Regions from separate parts of the Nocardia sp. NBC_00511 genome, predicted to be linked through region 1. Evidence: riboswitches for the same ligand, from Rfam matches in the RefSeq annotation. Region 1 holds a riboswitch; each other region holds the start of a gene.
What was found. Region 1 has a riboswitch for cobalamin ahead of OG300_RS22100 (HoxN/HupN/NixA family nickel/cobalt transporter). Riboswitches for the same ligand answer to the same signal wherever they lie in the genome.
Positions count from the first base shown of each region.

Region 2: another riboswitch for cobalamin. It lies ahead of OG300_RS09620 (CbtB-domain containing protein); the one in region 1 lies ahead of OG300_RS22100 (HoxN/HupN/NixA family nickel/cobalt transporter).
Region 3: another riboswitch for cobalamin. It lies ahead of metE (5-methyltetrahydropteroyltriglutamate--homocysteine S-methyltransferase); the one in region 1 lies ahead of OG300_RS22100 (HoxN/HupN/NixA family nickel/cobalt transporter).

Region 1 covers NZ_CP107849.1:4,708,577-4,710,834, forward strand. Annotated here, with positions in the region: gene OG300_RS22090 (cyclase family protein) at 1-570, opposite strand, end outside; gene OG300_RS22095 (T6SS immunity protein Tdi1 domain-containing protein) at 666-1,100, shown strand; cobalamin riboswitch at 1,133-1,328, shown strand; gene OG300_RS22100 (HoxN/HupN/NixA family nickel/cobalt transporter) at 1,359-2,258, shown strand, end outside.
Region 2 covers NZ_CP107849.1:2,029,941-2,032,198, forward strand. Annotated here, with positions in the region: gene OG300_RS09610 (hypothetical protein) at 1-58, shown strand, start outside; gene OG300_RS09615 (VOC family protein) at 77-508, opposite strand; cobalamin riboswitch at 961-1,090, shown strand; gene OG300_RS09620 (CbtB-domain containing protein) at 1,131-1,343, shown strand; gene OG300_RS09625 (CbtA family protein) at 1,365-2,213, shown strand.
Region 3 covers NZ_CP107849.1:426,927-429,184, forward strand. Annotated here, with positions in the region: gene metE (5-methyltetrahydropteroyltriglutamate--homocysteine S-methyltransferase) at 1-1,010, opposite strand, end outside; cobalamin riboswitch at 1,130-1,321, opposite strand; gene OG300_RS02045 (nickel-binding protein) at 1,414-1,665, opposite strand; gene OG300_RS02050 (AraC family transcriptional regulator) at 1,701-2,258, shown strand, end outside.

The DNA of each region.
Region 1 (2,258 bases):
CTGCGGCGTGATGACCGTCCCGGCCGACAGCCGCTCGACCCCGAAATGTCTTGCGACATCCAGCAGTACGCCGCGGCCGATGATTCCGCCGCGATCGGCGAAGTGCTCGATCCCCAGCTTCGTCGCTCCGAAACTGGTGACGGCGGCGGCCGGGACGCCGTTGTAGAGCAGCCCGTCGTAGTACACGTGCGACAGCGCGTCCCACTGGGTGGCCGACTGCAACGGCATCATGATGTAGTCGTCGTTGAAGCGCATGGGACCGGCGGCGTACATTCCCGCGATCTGCGCTTCGGTGTGTCCGCCCCAGCCCTCGAGGTTCGCCGCGAAGTTCGCGTCGCCGCCGTCTACGGCCATGAGGTGGATGGGGTTGCGGCGGAAGCCGCTCGCGCCCTGCGGTCCGTAGGCGTCGAAAGGAATGCCGAGCGGGATGCTGCGCCCGGCCCGCGCGCAGGCGGCGCCGGCGGCGATTCGGGCGGGGGTGATCAGGTTCAGCGTGCCGAGCTGATCGTCCTCCCCCCAGCGGCCCCAGTTGCGTACCTTGTTCGCGACTTCGCGCCACTGATCGGTCACCGAAACGCCTCCACTTCGAATGCTGCATCGATCTTTACCCGCCCGCGCGCGGCCTGTCGAGAGCCGGTCCCGCCCGCTCTGGTTGGATGAATCCGGTGACCAGCGTTTCCTTCCGATTGATCCCCTCGCAGCGTTTCGATCGCGTGATGCCCGCGTGGGCCGAGCACTACCCGCAGTTCGACACCGTCGTCGGCTATTCGGACCTGGGTCACGCCTTCCTGATGAGCACCCGCACCGGCGAGTACGGCCTGCTCGACCCCTACAGCCCGGGCGTGAAGACCTACGGCCCGTTCACCGAGGTCGGCGAGTTCGTCACCGAGGTGCTCTTCGACCCGAGCGTCATCACCTATGTGCTGCAACCCGATCAGGTCACCAAGATCCGGCGGCTCATCGGCCCCCTGGCCGAGAACGAGGTCTACATCGCCACGCCCTACCCGTTCCTGGGCGGTTCCGAATCCCCGGAGTCGTATCAGCGAGGCGGTGTGTGGTCGTTCTTCGACCTGGTGGCGCAGGCCCAGGACTTCGACTGAGACCCCATTTGTCCGATTCGACAATCGGCATCTAGCGTGTGGAACGCCGTGGTGTACGGGAATTCCGGTGTCGAAACCGGAGCGGCCCTCGCCACTGTGATCGGGAAGTCGGCGCATCGTCCGGCCCGCAGCCAGCGGGCAGGCCACGGGATCAGTGATACCGGAAGGCCAGGTGCGTCGATGCTGGACCCGTCAGCCAGGAGACCGGCCACGGCAGCTTGACCCGTTTCCACGAGGTGCTGGAAGGCCGATCCGATAATGACCGTCACCGATACCGCCGTGCCCGTGCTGCGCTGGGAGCGCCGCGACTGGATTCGCACCGGCGGACTACTCGCCGCGATCGCCGTGCTGCATGTGATCGCCTTCGGCATCCTGCTCGCGCTGGTGATACCGCACCACTACACCGTCGGCACCCAGGTGTTCGGCCTGGGGCTGGGCATCACTGCGTACACGCTGGGCATGCGGCACGCCTTCGACGCGGACCATATCGCCGCCATCGACAACACCACCCGAAAGCTGATGGCCGACGGCAAGCGACCGGTATCGGTGGGTTTCTGGTTCGCGCTGGGACATTCGACGGTGGTGGTGCTGCTGGCCGCGGGCATCGCGGCGGGGGCCCGGCTGGCGACCACGCTGACCGATGACGATTCGGTGGTCCGCAAGGATCTGGGTCTGCTGGGCACGGTGGCGTCGGGGACCTTCCTGTATCTGATCGCCGCGCTGAATCTGGTTGCGCTCGCCGGGATCTGGCGGGTGTTCAAGGCCATGCGCCACGGCGAGTTCGACGAGCACGAGCTGGAGAAGCATCTCGACAGCCGCGGTTTCCTCAATCGGATGCTGGGGCGGTTGACGCGCTCGGTGACCCGGCCGGGCCAGATGTACCCGGTGGGCCTGCTGTTCGGAATCGGCTTCGACACCGCCACCGAGGTCACCCTGATGGTGATGGCCGGCTCCGGCGCGGCCGCCGGACTGCCCTGGTACGCCATCATCTGCCTGCCGCTGCTGTTCGCGGCGGGGATGAGCCTGTTCGACACGCTCGACGGCACCTTCATGAATTTCGCCTACCACTGGGCGTTCTCCAATCCGGTGCGCAAGGTGTACTACAACCTGACCATCACCGGTCTGTCGATCGCGGTGGCGTTCCTGATCGGCACCATC
Region 2 (2,258 bases), 2.7 Mb from region 1:
TCCCACTCTTGCCGCGCTCCCGGACCGCCCCGGCACAATCGTGCTCTATAACCGCTGACGGTCAGCCCTGTTCGCTTCAGTCGGTCTCGTCGGCGGGATCGCGGAAGATGTCGAGGATCCAGGTGATCTCGAACCTATCCTGAAGGATGCCGTAGAGCGGTGACCACTGTGCGCGTCCGAGCGGGACGACGATCTTGGCACCGACCGCGAGCTTGTCCCAGGATTCGGTGATCTCCTCGGGTAGGTCACCCCGCACCGACAGGCAGAACGAGTTGTCGCCCCGGCTCCACGGCGTGTGGGCGGGGACGTCGTAGCCCATGATCCAGAAGCCGTTGGGCGCGGCCAACTGACCCCACATGACATCGTCGGCGCCCGCGGCGGTGGTCGGCACCTGTGCCTGCTCATAGGTGATCAGCGTCAGCTCACCCCCGAACACCGACTGGTAGAACGTCAACGCCTCCCGGGTCTCACCACGAAAGTTGAGCTGTGCGACCACATTTACCGCCATTGCACTCCCTTTCCCCGGCCGGACCGAGACCCGATACCTCCCAATTCGAGCACACCTGAACCGTTCCGTGGGGAGTTCGGCACTACGGTGTGGCGGCACCCGATACCGCGATTCGCCACGACGACAAAACCTTTCGGTACCGACCACGGTTCGCCGAGGTGTCCGGACTTCTGACGGTGGTAGCGGGCAACCACAGCCGCCCGGGGCGATCACGCCCGGCCGGTGGAGAGGCTCCGATGGCACCGGCTGAACACGACCGGGATTCAGTCGGTGGCGACTGGCCCGAGGGTGTCCAGCCGGACGCCGAAGTTCGACGGCTTGTCGGTGACGCGGCCCTCCGCCCTCGGCATCGTCTCCTGACCGGGCGATATGCCGGGCCGCCACTGTTGCCGGGGAGCCCTGCCGGCGCCCGCCAGGTGATTGGTCAGAAATCATTGTGGCCGTGCGTTTGACCTGTTTGCAGGTGGTTTCGTATCGTCATGTGATCGGCGATTCGTGGAATCCGGTGAAAGTCCGGAACGGTCGCGCCACTGTGAGCATCCTCGGGTGTGAGTCAGACCCTCGGGCGCCGTGTGTCGTATCCGTGTAGGGGCGCGAGTTCCCTACTGCACTAGGAGTCCTCGTGGCTACGTCTTACGCTCCCCGCTCCGGCCTGGGTGCCGCATCGCTTTCCATCCCGACTCCCGTGTGGCTGATCGGCACCACGGTGCTCGCGCTGCTGGCGATCTACTTCATCGGCGTCGATCAGGGCGCGGTGTCGATCTTCGGCAGTGACATGCATGTGCACGAGTTCGTGCACGACGGTCGCCACTTCCTCGGCTTCCCCTGCCACTAGCCGAGGGAGCGAGCATTCATCATGGAGAAATCCATCATCGGCCGCGGCGTCCTGCTGGGCGCGCTCGGCGGCCTGATCGCGTTCATTTTCGCCCGGATCATGGCGGAGCCCATCATCAATCGGGCCATCGACTACGAGTCCGGGCGTGACGATGCGCAGATGGCCTTGGACAAGGCCGCCGGTAAGCCCATGGACGACATGGGCCCGGAGATCTTCACCCGTTCGCAGCAGCAGAACCTCGGTCTGCCGTTCGGCATGATCCTGTTCGGTGCGGCTCTGGGCGCGCTGTTCGCGGTGGTCTACTACCTGGCGCTGCGCCGGGTCGGCAAGGTCACCGCCCGCAATCTGGCGCTGCTGGTGGCGGGTGGCATGTTCCTGACGCTGTATGTGGTGCCGTTCCTGAAGTATCCGGCCAACCCGCCCTCGATCGGGCACCCGGACACCATCAAGGAGCGCACGGGGCTCTACATGCTGATGATCGTGTTGAGCGTGGCCTTCCTGCTCGGCGCGATCTGGCTGGGCCGCAAACTGGCCGCGCGACTGGGGAATTGGACCGCGAGCATCGCCGCGTCGGTGTCGTTCGTCGTGGCCGTGGGCGTGGTCATGCTGATCCTGCCGTCGCTGGGTCACCTGTCGGAGAACAAGGCGTTCGGCGACTTCGACACCGAGACCCCGCAGCCGCTCAAGGATGCCTCGGGCGCGATCGTGTACCCGGGCTTCCCGGCCGACGATCTGTTCCACTTCCGGCTGTACTCCTTTGCCGCACAACTGATCCTGTGGGTCGTCATCGGTGTCGGTTTCGCCTGGCTGGCCCCGCGCCTGCTCGGCGAGCGTGCCGCGGACGCTCAGGTGGCGGCGTCGGTGTCCTGACGCCTCGAACCCCACTGGGCGGGTCCACTCCTTGGGATAGGAGCG
Region 3 (2,258 bases), 4.3 Mb from region 1:
GCGGCCTCGGCGTCGAGCGAATACGGCACGTGCAGCAGCGAACTGGAGGTCGAGACCACCAGCGTGGCGGTTCCGGCCAGCAGCGTCGCGAGGGTGGCCAGCGCGTGATCGAGGTCGGTGCGCCACACATTGCGGCCGTCGACGACGCCCGCCACCACCAGCTTGCCCGACAGGGCGGGCGTGCCCACCACGTCCTCGACGGTGGTGCCGTACACGAAATCCAGTGCCACGCCTTCGATTCCGGTCGCCGCCAGCACCGGCAGCGCCGGTCCGGGACGGCCGAAGTAGGTGGCGACCAGGATCGCGGGCCGCTCGGTCACTGCGGAGAGCTCGGAGTAGACGTGCTCGACCAGCGCCAGTTCGACCTCGTCGAGATCGGTGACGAGCACCGGTTCGTCGATCTGCACCCACTGCGCGCCCGCCTCGGCCAGCAGCCGCAGCAACTCCTGATACAGCGGCAGCAGCTCGGCGAGGCGCCGCAGCGCATTGCCCTCGGAATCCTTGGCCAGCTTCAGGAAGGTGAGGGGACCGATCAGCACCGGCCGCGCGGGCACCCCGAGGTCGATCGCCTCGCGCAGCTCGCCGAGCAGCTTGCGCGCGTCCAGCGCGAACGCGGTGTCCGGACCCAATTCCGGCACCAGATAGTGGTAATTGGTGTCGAACCACTTGGTCATCTCCAGCGGTTCGACGGTGTCGGTGCCGCGCGCGGCGGCGAAGTACCGGTCGAGCGGATCGGCGATGTCCGCCACCCGCGCGGGCAGCGCACCGAACATGGCCGCGGCATCGAGGATCTGGTCGTAATAGGAGAAGGTGCCGACCGGCACCGAATCCAGGCCGCTGGCCGCCAGCGTGGTCAGATGGGCGACGCGCAGTTCGCGGCCCACGGTGTGCAGGGCCTCGGCGTCGATGCGGCCCGCCCAGTACGACTCGATGGCCTTCTTGAGTTCCCGGCGCGGCCCGATGCGCGGAATGCCGAGAACCGTTGCGGTGAACGGTGAAGTGGTAGTCACGGGATCGATCTCCAGTGTCCGAAGCACTGGCCGCCGCCACACGCGCGAAGCGGACCCGGGCAGCGCGAAGCGGCCTGGAGTCCGTCCGCCCGGTCCACGAGGCGCCGACCGCCGGATACGGCGTATCCGGCACGGTCGGCAGGTCTTCGGACTCGCAGGCACCGGCCTCGATGGCCGACCTAGTGGCCGTCGCTTCCCAGATTCTCACCCAGTGCGTATGACGGCGGTCGTTCCTGCATACCGCTGCGGGACAGTCCCGGATTCCCACCGGGTTCCCTCTCGCCGGCCGACCCGTCGCCGGGTCGTACGGTTTCGACGCCGGGCGCGCGGACGATGGGTGCACCGATCCTGATCCGCGCCTGGCGAACCGACTGCGGGTCCGAGCATATCGGCCCGCCGGCGGTCACTTACCCTCGGTCACCTCGTGGATCTCGTCGGCGACCAGACCGTGCGCCTCGCGATGCACCAGCGCGGCGGTCTCGGCGTCCGGCGCGGAGACCAGGCAGAAGATCTGCTTGCCGTCCGCAGCCAACCAGTAGTTGCAGTAGTCGACGCCGTAGGCGGACTGGGCCGCGAGATCGGCGGCGTGCGCGGCGGCGGCCTGCTCGGCGTCGACCGGCTCGGGCAGGTTGTGAATATCCATGAACAGCGGCATTGGGAGCTCCCTTTCGTTGTGACACCATCAGTTTCGTGAGCAGTGCGCCGCGAGGCCATGACCCGCTCCCCGGGATACCTGATCAGGACGCCACGACCACCGTCGTGGCGGTGAACGCGGCGGGCGACGCGAACGTATCTCTGGATATGAACGTGACCGTCGAGATGAACCCGGACCTGAACGCGGCCGCCCCGGCGGACGCCGTGCTCGCCAGGCTGCGGCTGACGGGTGCGATCTTCCTGCGCGCCGAGTACACCGAACCGTGGGCCTACGAGTCGATGACCTGCCACGACACCGCGCTGGCACTGCGGCCCGGCAGCGATCGGGTCACCCTCTTCCATGTGGTCGCGACGGGCAGCTGCTGGGTGCATCCCGAAGGCGGCGACCGACTCTGGGCGCACGCCGGGGACGTGATCGTGCTGCCGTACGCGGACGTGCACCGGATGGGCGGCGTCGACGACGCGGAGGTGGTGCCGCTGTCGGACTTCATGCTCGTCCCGCCGTGGCGGACCATGCCGGTGCTGCGGCACGGCGGCGCGGGCGCGCGCACCGAGGTGGTGTGCGGCTACCTCGACAGCGCCGACCCGCTCTTC